One region of the Luteibacter sp. P1_D3 genome, then DNA from elsewhere that is predicted to be linked to it. Evidence: predicted binding sites of a transcription regulator. Region 1 holds the regulator's gene; each other region holds the start of a gene.
What was found. Region 1 encodes HrcA, which represses chaperone genes, less so after heat shock. Its sites were predicted from a motif close to TTNGCACTCNNNNNNNNNGAGTGCNAA; they were not measured.
Positions count from the first base shown of each region.

Region 2: a site for HrcA is predicted at 5,714-5,740, ahead of AC1DYM_RS21740 (co-chaperone GroES). Genes of this name have one in related genera too.
Region 3: a site for HrcA is predicted at 4,465-4,491, ahead of AC1DYM_RS14935 (LD-carboxypeptidase). Genes of this name have one in related genera too.

Region 1 covers NZ_JBFUAT010000038.1:6,289-13,938, forward strand. Annotated here, with positions in the region: gene AC1DYM_RS19345 (outer membrane protein assembly factor BamE) at 1-426, opposite strand, end outside; gene fur (ferric iron uptake transcriptional regulator) at 500-913, shown strand; gene AC1DYM_RS19355 (MASE1 domain-containing sensor histidine kinase) at 1,332-2,951, opposite strand; gene AC1DYM_RS19360 (response regulator transcription factor) at 3,039-3,668, shown strand; gene recN (DNA repair protein RecN) at 3,823-5,493, opposite strand; gene hrcA (heat-inducible transcriptional repressor HrcA) at 5,627-6,688, shown strand; gene grpE (nucleotide exchange factor GrpE) at 6,774-7,307, shown strand; gene dnaK (molecular chaperone DnaK) at 7,405-7,650, shown strand, end outside.
Region 2 covers NZ_JBFUAT010000055.1:12,199-19,848, reverse strand. Annotated here, with positions in the region: partial or broken gene AC1DYM_RS21775 (acetyl-CoA carboxylase biotin carboxylase subunit) at 1-564, opposite strand, end outside; gene accB (acetyl-CoA carboxylase biotin carboxyl carrier protein) at 576-1,040, opposite strand; gene aroQ (type II 3-dehydroquinate dehydratase) at 1,068-1,517, opposite strand; gene AC1DYM_RS21760 (DUF1415 domain-containing protein) at 1,833-2,387, opposite strand; gene AC1DYM_RS21755 (TlpA family protein disulfide reductase) at 2,399-2,938, opposite strand; gene AC1DYM_RS21750 (protein-disulfide reductase DsbD family protein) at 2,935-5,199, opposite strand; gene cutA (divalent-cation tolerance protein CutA) at 5,271-5,594, opposite strand; gene AC1DYM_RS21740 (co-chaperone GroES) at 5,789-6,082, shown strand; gene groL (chaperonin GroEL) at 6,143-7,650, shown strand, end outside.
Region 3 covers NZ_JBFUAT010000022.1:110,876-118,525, reverse strand. Annotated here, with positions in the region: gene AC1DYM_RS14960 (CocE/NonD family hydrolase) at 1-436, shown strand, start outside; gene AC1DYM_RS14955 (hypothetical protein) at 575-904, opposite strand; gene AC1DYM_RS14950 (LytR/AlgR family response regulator transcription factor) at 919-1,686, opposite strand; gene AC1DYM_RS14945 (histidine kinase) at 1,679-2,920, opposite strand; gene AC1DYM_RS14940 (hypothetical protein) at 3,135-3,476, shown strand; gene AC1DYM_RS14935 (LD-carboxypeptidase) at 3,533-4,462, opposite strand; gene AC1DYM_RS14930 (helix-turn-helix domain-containing protein) at 4,715-5,695, opposite strand; gene AC1DYM_RS14925 (Hsp70 family protein) at 5,916-7,304, opposite strand; gene AC1DYM_RS14920 (M28 family metallopeptidase) at 7,427-7,650, shown strand, end outside.

The DNA.
Region 1 (7,650 bases):
GTCGTCATCCTTCTTGTCGTTGGCGCTGGTGTTCTTGTCACCCTTGGTGCCGTTGACCGGATCGTTCTTGTACTTCTTCGAGTCCTTCAACAGCTGCTGGGCGTCCTGGGCGAAGAAATCGCCTTCGGTACGGACCAGGGTGTCGTTATTGAAGGTCAGCGTGAGCGTACGGGTGGTCATCTTCCCGCCACGATGCGAGAAGGTGGACACATAGTCCCAACGGTCGTTATCGAAGGGCGAGGCCACCGAAGGGGTGCCCAGCAACACCAGGACCTGGCGCTTGGTCAGACCCGGCTGCAGCTGTTCGACGTTTTTCTTGTCGAGCAGGTTGCCCTGCTGCACGTCGGGGGTATAGATAAGGCTGCAGCCCCCGATGGCGACCGCCATCATGGCTATACCCAGCGTGCGGCGAATGAGCTTTTGCATGCGTAGTAACGTCCGGATCGTGAAGCCTGCGATGATACACTAAGCGCCTGACGGCACCGCGAGGGGGTCTCTAATGGACCAGGAAACAAAAGAACTGCGTAAAGCGGGGCTTAAAGTCACACACCCGCGCATGCGGATCCTGCAGATCTTCGAGGAGGCGGACGAGCGCCACCTTACCGCCGAAGACATCTACAAGCGTCTGCTTGCGCACCAGGAAGACATCGGGCTTGCCACGGTGTATCGGGTACTGACCCAGTTCGAAGCTGCTGGCATCGTCATGAAGCACAACTTCGAGGGCGGGCAGGCCGTTTACGAGCTGGATCGCGGCAAGCATCATGACCACATGATCGATGTGGACAGCGGGAAGGTCATCGAGTTCATCAGCGAGGAGATCGAACGCCTCCAGCATGAAATCGCGGAACGCCACGGGTACGTGATCGAGGATCACAGCCTGGTGCTGTATGTGCGTCCGAAGAAGAAGCGCTGAGGCGAGGTTTTCGCGGCTTGGCAGATGAGAAGGGCTCCCGAGAGGGGGCCTTTTTCTTTGTGCGGGCTGCTTTGGTAGGAGCCGGCTATGCCGGCGATGGGGCTTGCGGCGGGCTGGTTATCGCCGATGAATCGGCTCCTACAGGAGAGCGGGGTCGTGCGGTTTGAGCGGGGGCGTGCGGGTTGGGGCGGCACACATAAAAACGCCGCTGGCGGACTCCTGTCCACCAGCGGCTTGATCCGATGTTTCCATGGTTCGTGAATCGCGAGTTGCTCGCTGGATCCACGTTTCACCACTTCGCATCGGCGAGGCTGACATCCTGTCGCCTCATCAGGTCGATCGTCCCCACGACCGACCTGGGCTCACCGTCTCTCGACGGCGGCTCCCCCACATCGATGACGGAATCGTAACGAACCGTTCACCGACCCGGTATCGGAAAATTTCCTATGTGAGTTCCGATACTTGTGCTGCGTAGCAGCACGCGAAGGTGTAGTCCGATGGGCTCGGGATGGATGCGAAAGATGCCGCCGAGGGCCGTGATGCGATCGCTCATACCCTGTAGGCCGCGCCCACCACCGTCTGTACGGATCGGCCTAGGGGTCGCAGGCAGGCCGGTGCCGTCGTCACGAATGTCGAGAATAGCCACCGGGCCGCTGTCGCGCAGTCCGATGCGTAGCCGCAATTTCAGTTCTTTGGCACCTGAATGGCGAACCACATTGGTCGCACTTTCCTGCACGACACGATAAATAGCGGTAAGTGTCTCGTCGTCGAGCAGGCGCGGTTCGCCCCGCAGGTCGGTCACGTAGTGGATGCCGGCGGCGGTGAGCATGTCCCGCACGGGGCCTTCGTCCAGCGCCCGGAGCAGCCCGAATTCGTCCAGAACGGAGGGTCGCAGGCTGTCCAGCATCTTATGCAGGGCCCGGCGCATGTGACCAAGGATGCCGTTGATGGACTGGCCGATGTCGTCCAGGCCCGCGTTGCCCAGCCGTTGCTGGGCCAGCTTCAGGTGGGTCTGGATGGCGGTGAGGTTCTGGCCCAGTTCGTCGTGGAGCTCGGCGGCCATGTGCTTGCGCAGGTCTTCTTCGGCCTGGAGGTTGCCGCGGGCGGCATCGCGCAACTGGCGTGCGAGCTGGTCGAGGCGCTGGTTGGCGGCGGCCAGGTGGGTGTTCTGCTGGGCGACACGCTCGCTGCTTCGACGCAGGGCGTCGGTGGCGGCGCCGAGCATGAGGGTGCCGGTACCCGCCACGGCGAGGAACAGGTGAGCGGCGGCCGTCGGCGCGCCGCGGCCGATCATGTCTTCGGTGACATTGAGGCCGACACTGGTAATGAGCATGGCCAGGCCGGCGCCACGCCAGCCATGCCGGAACGCGAAGAACAGCACCGGGGCCAGCGAAAGCACGCGGGCGAACTGCGGCTGGGGCGAGTACTCGGCCAGGGTCACCAGGATCGCCAGCGACGGCAGCATCACCAGCAGGCCGTCGAGCATCAACTCGGCCAGAGCGGACTGGGTGGGCCGTTCGCGGAAGGTGAGGATCATCACTGGCACGACCAGCAGCACGCCCAGGTAGTTGCCTAGCAGGTCGCTGCCGAAGGTGGTGCCGAGCATTTCCACCGGCGCAGCGGGGTGCAGCGAAGCCATCATCGCGGCGTTGCCGGCCGTGGCGACCGTGGCCGTGACCATGGCCGACAGAAGGAGACGGGCGACGTCTTCAGGGGTGTTCAGGCTGGCATGCAGGTGGGCGCGGCGCAGCAGCCAGAGGCAGGCGGCGACCATTAGCGGCTCGGGCGCGTCGCCGAGCACGAAGCCCGCACCACCGATCGGCAGGCCGCTACGCCACTCGCAGAAGGCGCTGGCGAGGATCTCGGCACCGAGGATCCAGAACCAGTTGCGCGTCCTCATAAGAAGCAGGGCACCGAAGCGCAGGCCGAAAGGCAGCACCCAATACGGCTGTTCGGTCGGCCAAAGAAGAATCCAGGCCGCCGCATAGAGGAGGGCGAACAGGGGGCCGGCGAACCGGGTGAGGGCGTTTACTCGCATCCCCCGAATGTTACACGCCGAACCTCACGTAACGTTGCACGCTTCCACCCATACGCACGCGTCGGGCGAGCCTGTTACATTCTGTCCATGCCAAGAATCGTCCTTGTAGATGACCACGCCATCGTTCGTGAGGGTTTCAAACGCCTGATCGAGCTGGAACCTGACCTCGATGTCGTCGCAGAGGCCAAGAACGCCGATGAGGCGGTCGATGCCGTGACCCAGCATCGCCCCGATCTGGTGGCGGTGGACCTGTCCTTGCCCGACGGCAGCGGTCTGCCCCTGATCGAGCATCTGGCCAGCATCTCCCCGGACATGAAGATCGTGGTGCTTAGCATGCACGACGGCGAACCTTACGTTTCCGAGGCGTTGCGCCGCGGCGCGCGCGGTTACGTGACCAAGGGCGTGGCACCCGAGGAGCTCGTGGTTGCCGTGCGCGCGGTGCTGAGCGGCGAGCAGTACCTGAGCTCGGATCTGCGTGAGCGTCGCTCGGGCCGGTCCTCGGTGGACCTTGATCCCTTCAACCGGCTGACGGCGCGCGAGCGCGAGGTTTTCCTGTTGCTGGCGGCAGGCCGGGCGCCGAAGCAGGTGGCGGCCGAGTTGGGCATCGGGCAGAAGACGATCTATATCCACCGCGCCGCGGTCATGAACAAGCTCAATGCGGGGTCGGAACTCGACCTTTACCGGATGGCGCAGGAGCGGGGCCTCATCCGCGCCTAGCCGGATGGATGCTCTGGTAGGAGCCGATTCATCGGCGAACACCAGGTCGCGACACCCCTGAACACTGCGCTTCGCAGGGATCGCCGATGAATCGGCTCCTACCAGGAGCCGGAATCGGCGACACGGCGGCAAGCTCGTTAGCCCTGCGCCCTCGTTAGCCCTGCGCCCGGTCGAGCATCTTTTTCGCGTGGGCGCGGGTTTCCTTGGTGATTTCCACGCCGCCGAGCATGCGTGATAGCTCGTCGCGGCGGCCGGCGGCGTCGAGGGTGTGGATGCGCGTGCGGGTGGCTTCGCCGTCACTTTCCTTGGCGACCTGCAGATGGGCGTGGCCTTGCGCGGCGACCTGGGGCAGGTGGGTGACGCACATCACCTGGACGCGCTCGCCGAGGGCGCGCAGTTTCTGGCCGACCACTTCGGCGACCGCGCCGCCGATGCCGGTGTCCACTTCGTCGAAGATCATGCAGCCGATGTTGTCGTTGCCCAGCGTGGCCACTTCGATGGCCAGGCTGATGCGGGCGAGTTCGCCGCCGGACGCGACCTTGCGTAGCGGGCGCGGCGGCTGGCCGGGATTGGCGCTGACCAGTAGCTCGCAGCGTTCGCGGCCCTGCGGATCGGGCTCGTTGCCTTCGACGCGCTCGAGCGAGACCTCCAGGCGACCGCCGGCCATGCCGAGCTCGCCCATCAGGGCGGCGACCGATGTGCCCAAACGGCCAGCGGCTGCGGTGCGCGCGGCGGATAGCGACGCGGCGGCTTCGTCATAGGCCTTGTGCAGGCGATCCCGTTCGCGGCCGAGGCGATCCAGGGCATCGCCGGCGCCTTCGAGTTCGGCCAGGCGCTCGCGGATCTCTTCGGCTTTCACCGTCAGCTCCTCGATCGGTAGCCGGTAGCGGCGCGAGAGGTCGTGCAGGTGGGTGAGCTGAGTGTCGACCTCGGCGAGGCGCTCGGGATCCAGTTCCACGTCCTGGGCGTAGCGACCGAGGCCGTCCACCGCTTCGCCTACCTGGATCTGCGCGCTGTCGAGCAATTCGAGGGTTGGGACCAGGGAGGCGTCCAGTTCGGCGAGGCGCGAGAGCTCGGCGTGCGCGCGGAGCAGGGCACGACCCACCGCGAACTCGCTCTCGCCGTCGAGGATCTCGACGACGCCATTGGCGCCCTCGGCCAGACGTCCGGCGTTGGCCAGGCGGCGATGCTGGGCTTCGAGTTCTTCCAGGGCAGCGGGCGACAAGGCCCAGCGGTCCAGTTCTTCCAGTTCGTGGGCGAGCAGTTCGATCTGACGCTCGCGATCGTCGCCGCCGGACAGGCTGCGGATGCGCGCGACGGCCTCGCGCCACGACTTCGCCGTGTCGCGGACGCTGGTTTGCAGCACCTCGTTGCCGGCGTAGGCGTCGAGCAGGGCCATCTGGTGCTGGCGCGAGAGCAGGGCCTGGTGTTCGTGCTGGCCGTGGATCTCCACGATCAGGGCGGCCAGCGCGGACATCTGCGCGAGGCTCGCCGGGCGGCCATTGATCCAGCCGCGCGAGCTGCCTTCGACGCGGATCACCCGGCGCAGCTGGCAGGTCTCGCCATCGTCCAGTTCCTCCTGGCGGAGCCAGGCAGTCGCTTCGGGCAGGCCGGTGAGGTCGAATTCCGCAGCCAGCTCGGCGCGGTCGCTGCCGGAGCGGACCATACCGCTGTCGGCGCGGGCGCCGGCCAGGAGCATCAGGGCGTCCACGAGCAGGGACTTGCCGGCGCCGGTCTCGCCGCTGACCACGGTGAGCCCGGGCCCGAAGGCAATCTCGGCTTCTTCGACAACGGCAAATTGGCGGACGTAGAGCGAGGTGAGCATGGCTACCGATGGCGGCGGATGGAATCGCGCCGATTGTAGCGGGAGGCGCGTCGCAGAAGCCGAGACTTGCAACAAGGGCGTCGAGACCTTATTGATAGCCGGACGAACCAACCCCTCCGGCCCGCCCACGCGCATGAATCCGTTTTCCGGTCACGACATCGATGCACGCGCGCGCCGGCTGCTGCGTACCCTGATTTCTCAATATCTGTCCGATGGGGAGCCGGTCGGCTCACGCACGCTGGCGAAGTCCTCGGGCCTGGAAGTCAGCCCGGCGACCATCCGCAACATCATGGCCGACCTGGAAGAGGCCGGGCTGGTCTCCTCGCCGCATACCTCGGCGGGTCGTATTCCCACCCCACGCGGGCTGCGCCTGTTCGTCGACAGCCTGCTCGAGCTCAAGCCGCTGCCGCGCGACGACATGGCCCGCCTGCAGGGCGGCCTGCCGCCGCACCAGACGACGACACGCGACCTGCTCGGCAATGTGTCGCACCTGCTTTCGGCCATGACCCACTTCGCCGGCGTGGTCACCGTGCCGCGCCAGGGCGACTTTCCGCTGCGCCATATCGATTTCGTGAACCTGCCCGATGCGCGGGTGCTGGTGATCCTGGTCTTCTCGGATAACCAGGTGCAGAACCGTGTGGTCCAGCTCGTCCGTCCGCTGGAGTCGGCGGAGCTTGAGCAGGCGGCGAACTATCTCAACGCCCAGTTCGCCGGCTTCCGCCTGGCGGACATCCGCGCCCATCTGGCCACCGAGCTGCGCGAAGCGGGCGGCGAACTCAACCGCCTGCTCACTGGCGTGGTCGAACTGGCCACCGCCTCGTTCAGCGCCGATGAGGACGCCGACGACGTGCTGGTGAGCGGCCAGACCAACCTGATGGGTTATTCGGAGCTGGCCGACATCGAGCGGCTCCGCGATCTTTTCGACGCCTTCCAGCAGAAGCGCGACCTGCTTCAGCTCATGGAAATGTGCGTCAAAGCCCCTGGCGTGCGCCTGTTCATCGGCGAGGAGTCCGGTTTTTCGGCCCTCGACGGCTGCAGCATCGTCACCGCCACCTACGGCACCAAGGGCCGCATGCTCGGCGCGATCGGAGTTATTGGACCGACGCGTATGGCATATGAGCGAGTGATCCCCGTGGTACAAGCCACCGCCGGACTGCTCAGCGACGCCTTGAATCGCGCCGCGGCGACCTCATAAACCGCCACGGGAGGCGGGTTTAGTATTTCCCGCGAATGTTCGACCCTTCCACGGAGGGGTCGGTACGCTGACATTTGGAGTAAACATGCAAAACAACGATCCCCACGCGCCGGATCCGGCGCAGGACGGCGCGGCCGACAGCGCCATCCAGGCTGAGCTCGACGCCCTCGGCGTTCAGCTGGCCACGATGGAAGCCGAGCTGGCGCAGGCCCGCGAGACGGTGCTGCGCGAAAAGGCGGAGATCGAGAACCAGCGTCGTCGCATGCAGCGCGATGTCGATCAGGCTCGCCGCTTTGCCAACGAGAAGTTGCTCGCCGAATTGCTGCCGGTCTACGACGGCATCGCCCTGGGCCTGACCAACGAGGCGGCGGATGCGAAGACGCTCCGCGAAGGCCTGCAGATGTCGCTCGATCAGCTGAAGAAGGTCACCGAGGCCAATGGCCTGACCATGGTCGACCCGCTTCACCAGCCGTTCAATCCGGAGCATCACCAGGCGATCAGCTCGGTCGAGTCGAACGAGCATGCGCCCAACACCGTCGTCGCCGTGGTCCAGAAGGGCTTCGTGCTGAACGACCGTCTGCTGCGTCCGGCGCTCGTCGCCGTGGTGCGCGACCACTGAACAGCGTCACCAAAGATATTGAATCGATGGGGGTTACCCCCATTTTCCTTAGCAGTCGCGGCCGCGGGGGCCGCATGAAATTCGGAGCAACGTAACTATGGGCAAGATCATCGGTATCGACCTCGGGACGACCAACTCCTGCGTCGCAGTGATGGAAGGTTCGACCGCACGTGTCATCGAGAATGCAGAGGGCGATCGCACCACGCCGTCCATCGTGGCTTTCACCAAGGACAACGAAGTCCTCGTGGGCGCGCCGGCCAAGCGCCAGAGCGTGACCAATCCGTACAACACCTTCTACGCGGTGAAGCGCCTCATCGGTCGCAAATTCACCGACGCCGAAGTG
Region 2 (7,650 bases), on a different contig from region 1:
TTCCTGCTTGGTCATGACGATGGAGTTGGCGAGGTGGGCCTCGGTGCGCACGACGCGCATGCCGCGACCACCGCCACCGCCGGAGGCCTTGATGATGACCGGGTAGCCGATCTCACGGGCGATGCGGATGTTTTCGTCGGTGTCGTCGCCCAGCGGGCCGCCCGAGCCGGGCACGCACGGCACGCCGGCGGCCTTCATGGCGCGGATGGCTTCGACCTTGTCGCCCATCAGGCGGATCACGTCGGCGGTGGGGCCGATGAAGATGAAGCCCGAGGTCTCGACCTGCTCGGCGAAGTTCGCGTTTTCGGAGAGGAAGCCGTAGCCCGGATGGATGGCCTGGGCGTCGGTGATCTCCGCCGCGGCGATGATCCGGGGAATGTTGAGGTAGCTGTCGGCCGAGGGACCCGGGCCAATGCATACCGATTCGTCGGCCAGGCCGACGTGCTTGAGGTTGCGATCCACGGTGGAGTGCACCGCGACCGTCTTGATGCCGAGCGCGTGGCACGCGCGCAGCACCCGCAGCGCGATTTCGCCGCGGTTGGCGATGACTACCTTCTCGAGCATGGTGTCAGGCCTCAGGCGATGACGAACATGGGTTCGTCGAATTCGACCGGCTGGCCGTTCTCGACCAGGACAGCGACGACGGTACCCGAGACGTCGGCCTCGATCTGGTTGAACATCTTCATCGCTTCGATGATGCCCAGCGTTTCACCGGCCTTGACCTGCTTGCCGACCGTGGCGAACGCCGGCGCGCCAGGCGTCGACGAGGCGTAGAAGGTGCCGACCATCGGCGCCTTGGTCACGTGGCCCGCCGGGAGACCGGTTTCGATCGGCGCAGCGGCGGCAGCGGGCGCAGCCGCCACGGGAGCGGCGGCGACCGGGGCGGCCTGCTGCATCGGTGCAGCGTACATCTGTGGCGCGGCGGTGCCCTTGGGCACGCGCGACAGGCGGACGACTTCTTCGCCTTCCTTGATTTCCAGCTCGGCGAGGTTCGATTCCTCGAGCAGGTCGATAAGTTTCTTGATCTTGCGCAGGTCCATGGGACAAACCTTCTGGTGGAATGGAATTCAGGCCGCGGGCACCGCGAGGCGGAGCAGGGCGGCTTCGAGCGCCAGGCGATAGCTGTCACCGCCGAAGCCGCAGATCACACCGGTGGCCAGGTCGGACAGATACGAGTGATGGCGGAACGCCTCACGCGCATGCGGATTGGACAGGTGGATCTCGATGAACGGGATCGACACGCCGGCAAGGGCGTCGCGGATGGCAATGGACGTGTGAGTGAACGCAGCCGGGTTGATCAGGATCCAGGCGACGCCTTCGTCGCGTGCCTGATGGATCCGGGCGATCAACTCGTGCTCGGCGTTGGACTGGAACCAGCTCAGTTCGTGGCCGGCCGCCTGGGCGCGGGCCTGCAGCGAAACATTGATGTCGGAGAGGGTCTCGTGCCCGTAGACCGACGGTTCGCGCACGCCGAGCAAATTGAGGTTGGGTCCGTGCAGGACGAGGATCCTGGCCACTGTTCACCTGTGCCTTGTATCCGGGGCTCCGGAACGCCGCGCAGTGTGCGCCTGTCCCCCGGACTTGTCCAGTTCGGTGAAGATCGCCGTAGATCGCTGGAGATCGTGACTTTCCACACTGCAGCGTATGGTAGACCCTCAGCGCATTCGCCCCGAACAACGTTACGAGGGCATAGGCGGCGTGGGAGCCGATTTCATCGGCGAATGGTGAATACACCCGCGGCGCAGCCGCCACCTTGAGGGTGCTTGCCTCGGTCCCCACCGGAGGAAGAGATCGCCGATGAATCGGCTCCTACCGAGCAGGGCCGGTAGGCCTCAGCCCGCCGGAAACAGCTTCCTCCAGCCCTCGACACCCAGCCCATCCAACGTCGCCATGTTCGCTTCGAAAATCGTCGAGGCCTCGGGGAAGGCGGCCACTGCCTTGTCGATACTGTCCTCGCGGAGGAGGTGCAGGGTCGGGTAGGGCGAACGATTGGTGTAGTTGGTGATGTCGTCGGGGCCGGTGCCCTCGAACTGGAAGTCGGGGTGGAAGCTGGCCACCTGGATCTCGCCATCGAGCCCGAGATCCTCCACGGCGAGGTCGGCCACTTCAAGAAACTCGTTGAAGTCTTCGAAGTCGCCCAGTACGCCGGGGTGGATAAGCAGCGTGGTATCGGTCACCTCAGGACTCACGTCGCGTAGGTGCTCGAGTTCCCGCTTGAGATCGTCGAGCAGCTCCAGCGGCTGGGTGGCGGCGCTGACCACGTAGCGGATCTGGCCTTTCTTGTGCACGGCCTTGGCGAACGGGCACAGGTTGAGGCCGATCACGGCCTTCTCCAGCCAGGCCTGGCTGCGTGCGATCGCTTCGTCGGGGGTCGGCAGACCGTCCATGGGGGTGTCCTTCATCGTGCGGGGGCGAGCCATTCGTCGAGTTCGGGCCCGGTGAAGGTACCCACTTTGCGGCGCAGGATACGCCCGTCTTCACCGATCAGGACGCTGTACGGCAGCACGCGACGCGTATTGCCGAGCGAGAGGGACCCGCCGGGCGCGTCGGCGTCCACGAGCATGATGGGGTAGCTCACCGTTTGTCTGGCGAGATAGTCGCGGACGCCGGTCGCCGTGTCCTCGGCCAGCCCAAGCACCACGATGTTCCGGTCCCGGTGGCGCGCGTATGCCGCGTCGAGCAGGGGCATCTCCCGCCGGCACGGCCCGCACCAACTCGCCCAGTAATTGATGAGCACGCGCTTGCCGCGCCAGTCCGACAGCTGGCGTGCCTTGCCATCGACCGTCACGAAGCTGGCTTCCGGCGCTGGGTCGCCGATGTCGGCGACCGTCACGCCTGGCGGCGGTGGCGGATGCAGGCGCCGGTGCTCGACCCACAATCCGCCCGTCGCCCCGAGGATCGCCAGTACGACGATCCAGAAGGTCGGGCCGCGCGTCATGGCGACGCGGCGGCCTCGAGTGCCTGCTTCACGGTGTCGTAGGTGAGCACGGTGGAGAGCTTGTGGCCGTCGCCACCACCCTTCGGATAGACCACGTACAGCGGCACGCCGACCGAGTGGTACTGCTCGAGGAAGGCCGCGATGGTCGCGTTCACGTCGGTCCAGTCGCCGCGCATGTACACGGTGCCAGTGCGCTTGAGCAGCGCCTTGAAATCGTCCGTGTCGAGCACGGCGTGTTCGTTGGCCTTGCAGGTGATGCACCAGTCCGCGGTCATGTCGACCAGCACGGGTGTGCCGGCGGCACGCAGCTCGGCGAGCTTCTCCGGCGAGTAGGGCACGATGCCGTCGGTGGCGACCGTGGTCGCGGTCTGCGCCGGCAGGCCGTGCACGGTCCACAGGGCTGCCACGGCGCCGAAGGCGAGCACGGCGGTGAAGATCCAGGACAGGCCGCGGTCGCGGTTGGCGTTGCGCCCGTACCACCACAGCGCCATGGCGAGAAGGACGGCGCCCGCGAGGACAAGGGCCGTCGCGTCCGCGCCGCGCTGCTTGGTCAGCACCCACAGCAGCCACACCGCCGTGAGATACATCGGGAAGGCCAGCGCCTGCTTCAGCGTCTCCATCCAGCGGCCGGGGCGCGGCAACAGTCGGGCGATCGCCGGCACGAAGCCGATCAACAGGAAGGGCAGCGCGAGGCCAAGGCCGAGGGCGAGGAAAATCAGGAAGGCCACGGCGACCGGGGCGGCGAAGGCGAAAGCGATCGCCGAGCCCATGAAGGGCGCCGTGCAGGGGCTGGCAACGACGACGGCAAGGACACCGGTGAAGAAGTCGCCCGACGGACCCGAGCGCGAGGCCAGACCGCTGCCGACGTTACCCAGCGAGCCGCCGATCTCGAACACGCCCGACATCGACAGGCCCACGGCGAGCATGACGTAGACGAGGATGCCGATCGCCAGCGGCTGCTGGAACTGTGCGCCCCACTGGATGCCATGGCCGGCAGCGCGGATGCCGACGATGATCACGCCCAGTGCGGCAAAGGCGACGAGCACGCCGGCGGTGTACCAGAGCGCGTGCCGACGGGCGGCTCCCTGGCTCTCGCCACTCTCCAGCACGGTGATCGCCTTCAGCGATAGTACCGGCAGCACGCAAGGCATCAGGTTCAGCACGAGGCCGCCGAGCAGCGCCAGGCCGATCGCGGCGACGAAGCCGAGCGGCGCCTCACTCTTCGGCATGAGGCCCGGAGGCGGGGGTGTCGGCGCCACGTCCTTCACGGCGGCAGTCGCGGGCGCGGCGGAGGCCGGGGCGCCGACCGTCGCCGTACCGGCGGCGAAATCCACGCTGATATGACGCTTCATGACCGGATAGCAGATGCCGTTCTCGAGGCAGCCCTGGTAGGCGACGTCGAGCTCGGCCGTCTTCGCGTCCGCCGCGCCCTTGATCGGCACGGGCAGCTCGACCTGATCGAAATAGACGATGGTGTCGCCGAAGTGTTCGTCGTGGTGGGCGACGCCGCTCGGCCACTCCGGCTCACCGGTCGTGACGCCAGCGGGCGAGGCGACCGTGATTTCGGTCTTGTCGCGGTACAGGTAGTAATCCTTCGGCATGGTCCAGCGCAGCAGCAGGGCATCGCGCGACTTGACCAGGGCTTCGAAGCGGAACGCCTGCTCGGCCGGCAGGGCGGCGGCATCGGTGCCCGGGGTTGCGGCCGGGGCGCCGAGCAGCGAGGCGCCATTGGCGGCGGGTGCGGCGGCAGTAGGCGTGGCCGCAGCGGCCGTCGGCGCAGGCCCCGTTGGAATGGTCGAGGCGCCACCGATGGTGAGCTTCAGGTGCTCGGTGTTCGGCGGGTAGCAGATCTTCGGCTCGACTTCGTGGCAACCCTGGTACTGGACGTCGAGGGCCAGGGTGGTCGTGCCGGCGGCGAGCAGCGTGTACGGCACGCTGGCTTCGATATCGCCGTGGTAGATCTCTACGTCGCCGAGGTATTCGTCGTGCTTCTTCAGGCCATCCGGCAACGTCGGCTCGCCGAGCGAGACCGCACCGGCGTCGGCCGCCTTGATCTTGATCCGGCCCCGATAGAGGTAATAGTCCGGCGCGATGCGCCAATGCAGCTTGACCATGCCGGGCTGGCTGGCGTCCGTGGTGAGGTGGAACGCCTCGGTGACGGGCAGCAGATCGTCGTCGCCCTGCGCGAATGCGGGCAGGGCAACGAGCAGCAGGCCAAACGCGGCGACCAGGTTCCGCGCAAGGCGGCGAAGCGACGACATGGTGATCTCCGTGGAGCGATGCGGTGACGAGGCGCGTGGGGCGTCGATCATTATGACCGGGCGAACCCGGGTTAGCTTGCGTCGATGCTTGCTTCCAGCCACGCCAGGTAGGGGGCATGGCCGGCGACAACCGGCAGGGCGACGATTTCCGGCACCTCATAGGGATGGTGTGCCAGGACGAAGCGTTCCAGCGCCGCGAAGGCCTCGCGGGTCGTCTTGGCCACCAGCAGGTCTTCGTCGTCGGTCACGACCTCGCCCTTCCAGCGGTAAGTGGACCGCACGCCAGGCACTCGGTTCACGCAGGCGGCGAGGCCCGCTTCGACGATGGCGCGGGCGAGGGTGTCGGCGGGTTCGCCGGTGGGGCACGCGATGAGGACAGCGATAGGTTCGGACATGCCCCAATTGTGGCCTCTCGTACCCTTTTTTGAACCCGGGGCCTTGAACGGTTTCGTGGCGCCGCCATCTGTCGACCATCCGCAGCTCTTCCGAATCAGGAAAGCTTAGGGCTAAAATTCTGGCACTCACCCTGACCAAGTGCTAACAGGGTGGACCTTTTTCCTTATCCGTCAAACACATGTTTGGAGAAGTCATGAGCAAACTGCGCCCGCTGCACGACCGCGTCATCGTCAAGCGTCTCGAAGAAGAGCGCGTTTCCGCCGGTGGCATCGTCATCCCGGACAGCGCCACCGAGAAGCCCACCCGCGGCAAGGTGCTCGCTGCCGGTACCGGCCTCCTCCTGGCCAGCGGCCAGCTCCGTCCGATGGGCGTGAAGGAAGGCGACGTGGTCCTGTTCGGCAAGTATGCCGGCCAGGAAATCAAGGTCGACGGCGAAGATCTGGTCTTCCTGAAGGAAGACGACATCGTGGCGGTCCTGGAAGGCTGAGCTTTCGCTCGCCCCGTTCCCCCCGATCTCACTTACTAATCATTTAAGGATTCAAAGACCATGGCATCGAAAGAAGTCCGCTTCGGCGAAGACGTCCGCGCCCGCATGCTGAAGGGTGTGAACACCCTCGCCAACGCGGTCAAGGTCACCCTGGGCCCGAAGGGCCGCAACGTCGTGCTCGAGAAGAGCTTCGGCGTCCCGACCGTCACCAAGGACGGCGTCTCGGTCGCGAAGGAAATCGAACTCGCCGACAAGTACGAGAACATCGGCGCACAGATCGTGAAGGAAGCCGCCTCGAAGACCTCCGACGTGGCCGGTGACGGCACCACGACCGCGACCGTCCTCGCCCAGGCGTTCATCCAGGAAGGCCTCAAGGCCGTTGCCGCGGGCATCAACCCGATGGACCTCAAGCGCGGTATCGACCAGGCCGTCATCGCCGCCGTTGCCGAACTGAAGAAGCTGTCGAACCCGACCGCCGACGACAAGGCGATCGCCCAGGTCGGCACGATCTCGGCCAACTCCGATTCCAACATCGGTGACATCATCGCCACGGCGATGGGCAAGGTCGGCAAGGAAGGCGTGATCACGGTTGAAGAGGGTTCGGGTCTCGAGAACGAGCTCGACGTCGTCGAAGGCATGCAGTTCGACCGCGGCTACCTGTCGCCGTACTTCATCAACAACCAGCAGTCGCAGCAGGTTGAACTGGACGACCCGTTCATCCTCATCCACGACAAGAAGATCTCGAACGTCCGTGAGCTCCTGCCGGTGCTCGAGGCTGTTGCCAAGGCTGGCAAGCCGCTGCTGATCGTTGCCGAGGAAGTCGAGGGCGAAGCCCTGGCTACCCTCGTCGTCAACACGATCCGTGGCATCGTCAAGGTCGCCGCCGTCAAGGCGCCGGGCTTCGGCGATCGTCGCAAGGCCATCCTGGAAGACATCGCTGTCCTCACCGGCGGCACGGTCATTTCCGAGGAAGTCGGCCTGGCGCTCGACAAGGCCACGATCACCGACCTCGGCCATGCCAAGCGCGTCGTGATCACCAAGGAAAACACCACGATCATCGACGGTGCCGGCGATGCCGAAGGCATCCAGTCGCGCATCAAGCAGATCAAGGCGCAGATCGAAGAGACCTCTTCGGACTACGATCGCGAGAAGCTGCAGGAGCGTGTTGCCAAGCTTGCCGGCGGCGTTGCCGTCATCAAGGTCGGCGCCGCGACGGAAGTCGAGATGAAGGAAAAGAAGGCCCGCGTCGAAGACGCCCTGCACGCCACGCGCGCAGCCGTCGAAGAGGGCGTGGTCCCGGGCGGCGGCGTTGCCCTGATCCGTGCACTGAAGGCGCTCGAAGGCCTGAAGGGCAAGAACACGGACCAGGACCTCGGCATCGCGATCACCCGTCGCACGCTCGAAGCCCCGCTTCGCGCCATCGTGACCAACGCCGGCGAAGAGGCTTCGGTCATCGTCAACCAGGTCAAGGCCGGTGAAGGTAACTACGGTTACAACGCGGCGACCGGTGAGTTCGGCGACATGATCGCCTTCGGCATCCTGGACCCGACCAAGGTCACCCGCTCGGC
Region 3 (7,650 bases), on a different contig from region 1:
CGAACCCTTCAAGGAAGGCACCGAAGTGAGCGGACCGATTACGGTGACGCTCTATGTATCCTCCGATGCGAAGGATACGGACTTCACCTTCAAGGTGATGGACGTTGGCACGGACGGCAAGGCGTTCAACATCACCGAGAACATCCAGCGCATGCGTTACCGCGAGGGCTATGACAAGCCGCCGGTGTGGATGAAGGATGGCGAGGTCTACAAGGTCACCTTCCAGCCGATCGACACGAGCATGTTCTTCTACCCAGGGCACAAGCTGCGCGTGGCGATCTCCAGCAGCAACTTCCCGCGCTTCGACCGCAACCTCAACACCGGTGGGAACAACTACGACGAAGCCAAGGGTGTGATCGCGCACAACGCGGTGCATCACGATGCGGCGCATCCGTCGAAGATCACCTATACGATCGTGCCGCGTACATCGCCCTGATTGCCGTCGGCAGCGGGTTGCCCGCTGCCGCGGGATCGCCGATACATCGGCTCCTACAAAGCACGGGTTGCTCCGTACCCTCTGTGGGAGCCGCTTCGCTCGGTGTGGGAGCCGCTTCAGCGGCGATGCTCTTGCAGGTCACCCCGCCCGGCAATCGGCGGACACCTTGCCCTCGGATGTCGTAACGCATTGGCGGAATCCCGCCGGCAGGTTGTCGAGGCGCAATGCCTCGGCCACCGACAGCGAGAACACGCGGACCTGCGCCTCGCCGTTGAATACCGTGTAGTAACAGCGACCGCTCTGGCTCGCCTTGCATTCGAACCACGCGCGGCCCATGCGCACGTCGGTCAGGCTGTCGAGGGTCACCTTTCCGTTCTCTTGTGCCGTGGCCACGATGCTGCGGTTCTGCGCGTCGGTGCAACCGGCGAGGTTGAGGAAGCAGTAGATGATGGCTAACAGGGTGCGCATGGAAGTCTCCTTCGTCACATGGCGCGGAAGATGGCCATGAACGGCTGACTCACATTCAGGGTTTCGGGGCGCCCTCGCAGGCGCAGACAGCCCTTGCCGGTGTCGTCTCGCTCGACCGAGGCGACCTGGCGCAGGTTGACGATGGTGGAACGATGGATCTGGCGGAACGTCCTCGGATCGAGCTGGCGTAGCAGCTCGCGGATCGGGCGACTCAGCAGCGCGTCGCCCTCGGCGGTCGCGACCACCGTGTACTTGTTGTCGGCGCGGAAGTAGATCACATCCTCGACGAGGATCAGGCGCGTCGCCTTCCCGGCGCCTGCGGTGATCCAGGTGAGCGGCTCGTCGGGCACGTCGTCGAAGCGCCCGATCAGGTCTTTTGCCAGGTCACCGGTGCGGCGTGCGTGCCGCGCTGCATCGGCGAGTCGGCCGCGTAGCCGCGTTACCGCCTGGGCAAGCCGCTCGGCGACCACCGGCTTGAGCAGATAGTCGATCGCGCCGCGCTCGAACGCGTCCACGGCGTACTGGTCGTACGCGGTCACGAAGACCACGAGGGTGTGCGGGCTGGCATCGGCCGCCGCCGCGGCCACTTCCATGCCGGTCAGGCCCGGCATGCGGATGTCGAGGAAAGCGACGTCCGGCTGGTGCGTGACGATGGCTTCGAGTGCCTCGCCACCGTCTTCGCAGACGGCCACGATCTCGAGCTCGGGCCATGCCTTGGCCAGTTCACGCTGGAGCGCTGCGGACAGCAGCTTCTCGTCTTCGGCAACGATGCACTTAGGCATGATCGCTCACTCCCTTGGCCGGTAGCGTGATCGTCGCGGCGACACCGTTAGGGAAGTTGTTGCCGATGACGAAGCTCGCCGTCGCGCCGTAAGTCAGGCGAAGACGCTCACGCAGGTTTCTCAGGCCGATGCCGGTACCCGAACCTTCGCTGCGAAAACCCATGCCATCGTCGGCGACGGTGAGTGAGAGCAACCCACCTTCCACGCGGCCCCGTATCCATACGCCGCCACCGCCGGGCTTCGGCTCGAGGCCATGCTTGATGGCGTTTTCAACCAGGGTCTGCAACATCATCGACGGCATCGGCAGCGCGGCGATATCGTCGGCGACCTCGGTATGCACAGTCAGTCGCTCGCCCATGCGCAGCTTCATGATTTCCAGCCATGCGGTCGAACGTTCGAGTTCCTGCCCGAGCGTGGACAACGAACCATCCGTGCGTGGCAGGGAGCGGCGCAGGTAATCGATCAGGTGACCGAGCATGCGGTCGGCGCGGGCGGGATCGGTGCGGACCAGCTCCTGTGCGCTGGCCAGCGTGTTGTAGAGGAAGTGCGGTTCGACCTGGGCCTGTAGCAGGCCGAGCTGGGCGGCCGTGAGCTCCTTCTCCATGGCCGTCTGCCTGACGTCGGCACGCTCGCGATTGCGCCGCTCGGCCAGCCGCTGGGTCAGTGCGCGCACCAGGGTTTCAACCGCCTCGAGCGATGCGCCGCCGTCGGGATTGAACCAGTCCATCCACGCACTGCTGTCGGGCTCGCAGACGAACATGACGCTGCTCGAACCATCGGCCGGCGTGATGGTGGCCGAGATACGCGTATTGCGCTCGAACGTGCCGTGCTGCAACGAGCGACGGCGGCGCGGCATATCCGCGGGCAGGAGCGGTACCGTCGCACGGATCTGCAGACCGCCGCGGCCCCCATTGATGTCCTGCACGTGGGGTACTTCGCGGATCACGGCGTCGACGATGTCAAAGGCTTCGTCGGCACCGTAAGGCACCTCGACACGACGACGCTGCCGGTTGGACAAGGTCTCGCCATCGATGCGTCCAGCGATCGTGCGCACCCGGTAGAGATGCGTGACGCCGCGCCCCAGTGCGATGAGAAGGCCAACGAACCAGGCCAGCGTGACGAACCAGGGAAGTTCGCCGTGGTGCCAGTCGAAGATGCCGAACACCACCAGCAGCATGCACCAGGCGGCGAACCATGCGACAAGCACACGACCGAGGAATTTGAGGCTGGCCATCGCAAGGCTCCGGAACGTGACTGCGACGGAGCATACGATGCGGGGCGGGCCTTCCTCGACGCGTTTCCGACGAAACGCCGGATTCGCCGACGAAACCCTGCGAAAGCGTCCTTCTGCGCCGCAGCATGACCTGCAGGGCCCGATGGGCCATGCTCGGGCGGTTGGCTCTAGCGGTGGGGACCGCGAGCCACGACAAAGACAAAGGGGTTAACGCATGGCTTTGCTGCTCGTCGTTTTCGCTGTCGTTGTTCTCGCGATCTATCTCGGCATCAATATGCTGCCGAAGAATCATCCTGCCAACTGGCTGCTCGGTATCGTCGGCGGCGCCTGCCTCGTCCTGGCGTGGTACGCCATTTTCCGACCGATGATGATCGCCACGGGCGGTTCCGATCCGTCACTGATCACACTGGGCCTGCACGCCGCCGGCATCGTTTCCTGCGTGCTCGGCATCGTCTGCCTGGGCGTGTGCGTGTGGCGAGACCCTGCACGATTCTGGATGCTCTCGATCGTCTTCATCGGCGTGATCGGCGCCACCCAGGTCACGGCGCTCGGCTGAGCGCCGTATCACCGGCCTGAGCCCTGGGGCTCAGGCTTTCTACGGCTCAGGCCCGATCAGGCCTTATACGGATAGCCAGTCACGAGCAGTTCGGCCGTGCCGTCAGCGACGTCGAGTACGGCGCGGGCGCCGAACGGCAGGGTCCACTTGTCCTGCCCGTGACCGAACGCAAGACCACGAACGACGGGAATGCCGCAGGCTGCGGCGAAGCGATCGAGCGCGTGCTCGATGTCGTAGCCGTTGTCGTATTCGCTGACGCGTTGGCCGCCCAGTCCGCCCAGGATGATCGCCCGCTGCGTGGCGAGGACACCGCTCAGGGATAGCTCGTACAGCATCCTCTCGACGCGATAGGCCTGCTCGCCCGTCTCCTCGACGTAGAGGATGCCGTCGTCGATCACGGGCAGGTACGGCGTACCGATCAAACTGCAGAGTGCCGAAAGGTTACCGCCCCATAGGGTGCCCTCGGTGTGGATGTCCTGCTGCCCTTCCGGACACAGCCAGCTGATGTCGGTACGCGGCGACTGCAGGGTCTGCCAGAAGTGCCGCCACGTGTTCTCGCGCAGGTACCCGGCACCGAAATCCTGGACCAGCATGGGACCGAAGAGCGAGCCGATCCGGCAGCGCGCATACAGCGCGCACTGGATCACCGTGAAATCGCCATGCCCGACGAGCACGCACGAACTCTCTGCGAACCGCGCCGACAGGCCTTCGTAGTCGAGGTGTGCCAGTAGCGCGATGGCCCCGTAGCCGCCGTGAATCGCCATGACGACGTCCGGCAGCGGCAGGTCGGGGTTGGCGAGCTGATTGATGTCCGCCGCGCGCTCGGCGTCGCTACCGGCAAAACGCAACGACACGCGGTCGACGACATGGGCGCCGAGGACCGTGTGGCCCGCGGCTTGCAGGCGTTCAATGCCTCGCTGGCAGGCGGCGCGATCTTCGGCGTAGCCGGAAGGAGCTATAAGACGTATCTCGAATCGTTTCGACATGACTGGCAGTGCGTGACTTGCACTACCAATACCTCTACGGGCGCGCAAAGGCAACCCGAAGTTGTCCGACGCGGGCTCAAACGCCCCGCTGCGCACCTGCGCRGTGTGACTGATCACGGCCATCTCCACTGGATCGATCCAACACGCCCGAATGGACGTGATGGGATCGATTAGAGAAGGAGGACGCCGGTCCCGTTGATCAATTGCGGCAACGGGATAGTCGTAAACGGCAGCGTCCGTGCGCCGTGATCGCTACCAGCCTTCGAACTCTTCCGCGGGGGCCAGATCATCCGCAGGTGCGCTGCGTACGAGGGTCTCCCGCGGCTGTTCACCGAACACGCTGCGATACTTCTCAGCGAAGCGCGAGAGATCCCACATGCCGCAGCTGAGTGCCACGGACTTGACCGAGCGTCGGCCGGCTTCCGCCGTGACGAGGCTGCGGTGAGCCGTGCACAGCCGAAGCATGGCGAGGTAGCGGTTGGGCGGAATGCCCAGCAGGTCGTCGAACGCATAGCGCAGGCCGCGTTCGCTGGCCCCTGCCGCCTGGCAGAGCTCCTGTGAGTAGATATCGCGACGCAGATTGGCACGCATGAAGCGCTCCGCGCGTCGCATGACCTGGTAATGCGCACGCCGACCGCGCGAGGCGACCGGTCGCTCTTCGGACGATGATCCAAGGGCGACACGAATGTGCTCGTCGAGCAGGTCCTCGACCGGCCCGAAGGCCAGATCCTCGACCTCGCGGACGCGTTCGCGTATCTGCCGGTAAGCGCGTTTGAGATGGTCGGAGGTCACCGAAAACAGGCGAAGTCGTTGCGCGGCCATGTCCACATCGGCGTGGTCGGAGGCCATGAATCGCGCGCGGAAGCGTGCATACGGGGCAACCACGAGGGTGAACCGCGTGCCGCGCTCGAACATGAAGTCGGTTGGCGTGCCACGCAGCAGCGTCACGCCCATTTCCGACTCGACACCGACGCCCTGGCACCAGCTGCGTTCGCCGGTCTCGTGCAGGTAGACGAGCATGCATGCGTCGTCAGGCACAGTAAGGGAACCACGCACATCGAAGTCGATGTGGCCGGTGAGATACGTAACGCCGTCGTGCGTCTTCGACGCGATCGATGCGCGGGGCCGGGCGGGGCTGAGGGTCAACAGATCGACCTCGCACATGCCCAGTGCCGCGCCCAGACTGACCAGATCGTAATCTTCCAGCCCCTGAATGTTGGAAGGGCGAGTCATGCGCCTACCTCCCTGCGGTTGGTTGTTCCTTTGCCCACCCGTATCCGAACGCTAACCCTTCCCATATGCACCCCCGCAGCATCCACTGGCAGGCCACCCCTGCCGCGACTGAATCTCCATCGGTCGGCACAAACTCACTTTCTCAATCGAGCCGCGCCGACGCTACAACTAACCATGTAATGCAGGACATGCTCGGACATTGTGAATATGCCGAATTAGCTTAGCGACTATCGGAAGCGATTGATGAATTTGATAAAAGTGCTGCTTGTGCGAGCCCAGAGACTACACCCAGCGAGGGGTCGCCGTGTACTACCCGTATGCCGGGAAAACTTGCGCCCACCCGCTCACGAACCTGCGGCGACCGGGACGTGCCGCCAGTGAGAAAAACGCTCGCCGGTGCCTCGCCGATGTCCGCCTGCGCCTGATCGAGAAGCCGCCCCATGCGGTCGAGGAAGTCTTCCGAAGCCGCACGGAAATCGCCGGCAACCGCGTCGATCGTCAGACCTGCCTCGATAAAATCCAGCGTCGCGGAGGCTTCGTCGGATGCGGAAAGATCGATTTTCATCCGCTCGGCCGACTGGTTCAGGCGGGTGGTCGCACCGGTGCCCTGCAGGGCACGCAGGCGCGACCCGAAGGGCTCATCCACCAGGCGATAGTCCTGTTTACGGAACTCGCGCTGCTTGGGCAGGTTGTGCACGCTGGCCGCTTCGACGAAATGGTGGACCGGCACGCCGCTCAGGTCTTTGCCGAACCGCGGCATGAAGCTGTGCAGGCTCACGCCGACGTCGAGATCCGTGCCGCCGCGCGGCAAACCCCAGCTGCGATGCATGATCGGCACTTCGCCGGCGCCGAGTTCGGCATAGGCGACGTCGGTCGTGCCACCGCCGATATCGACGATGATCGCGCGCTGACGCTCCGCCAGCGACTGGTGGTAATGCATGGCCGCGGCGGCGGGCTCCTCGAGGAACGAGACCTCGTCGAAACCGGCGATACGCGCTGCTTCGCGCAGGATGGAGAGGGCCTGCTCGCCGCCGGCCGCCCCCATGGAGCTGCGGAACTCGACCGGACGCCCGATGACCGCCTCGCGGACCGGCGTGCCGAACTGCCGGGTGGCCACCAGGCGAACGTGCTCCAGGATGTGTGCCGCGATGCTGACGATGGTCTTGCGCACCCGCGGATCGAGTTTGTAGCCGAACATCGACTTCGGCGATTCGATCAGGTTGCCCGTGCCTTCTTCAAGGTAGGCATCGACGGCTTCCTCGCCGAAAAGGGCATCCTGGAAGCTGGCCACGGACGCCGAGGCTTCGCGTGTGCGCTCTTCCATCCACTGACGGCGCACGACGCGGATGGCGTCGCGTCGCAGATCCATGTCGCCGCGCGGAGTCCGGCCGGCCTGGCGCTCGTCGAGACGCGAGGCGCGCACGAACGCGTCCACCTGGGCCTCCAGGGCCGGGGTCAGGACGAAGTCGTCGACGTTGGGCACCACTTCGGGGAAGAAAACCGCGGTCCGGAACTGGCGCGCGTCGCCAAAACGGACCAGTTCGAGCTGACCGTCCACGATGGCCGCGGCGGCCGAGTAGCTGGTTCCGAAGTCGATGCCGATACGCATGGGGAGGGGTCTTCCGGGAACGGGATAACCCACCATTATGGGGCCCTTGCCGCCCCGGCGACAGGGCCGCCCTTGCCAGTACACTCGGAGTCCTCCTTTTCCACCCATGGGGCTCCCCGCCGATGCGTCGACTCGCTCTTGCCTGCCTGACCGCCCTGACCCTGGCGGCCTGCCAGTCCCACGACGAAGACAAGACCGCGGCGGCCCCGCCTCCCGCCCCGGCCAGAGCTGCCACCTCGCCACCACCGCCGCTTCCCGCCGTGGCGAACGAGCAGCACACCTTCAGCCCCGAGATCACGCCGGACGACTTCGCCGCCCACCTGCGGGTGATCTCATCCGACGAATA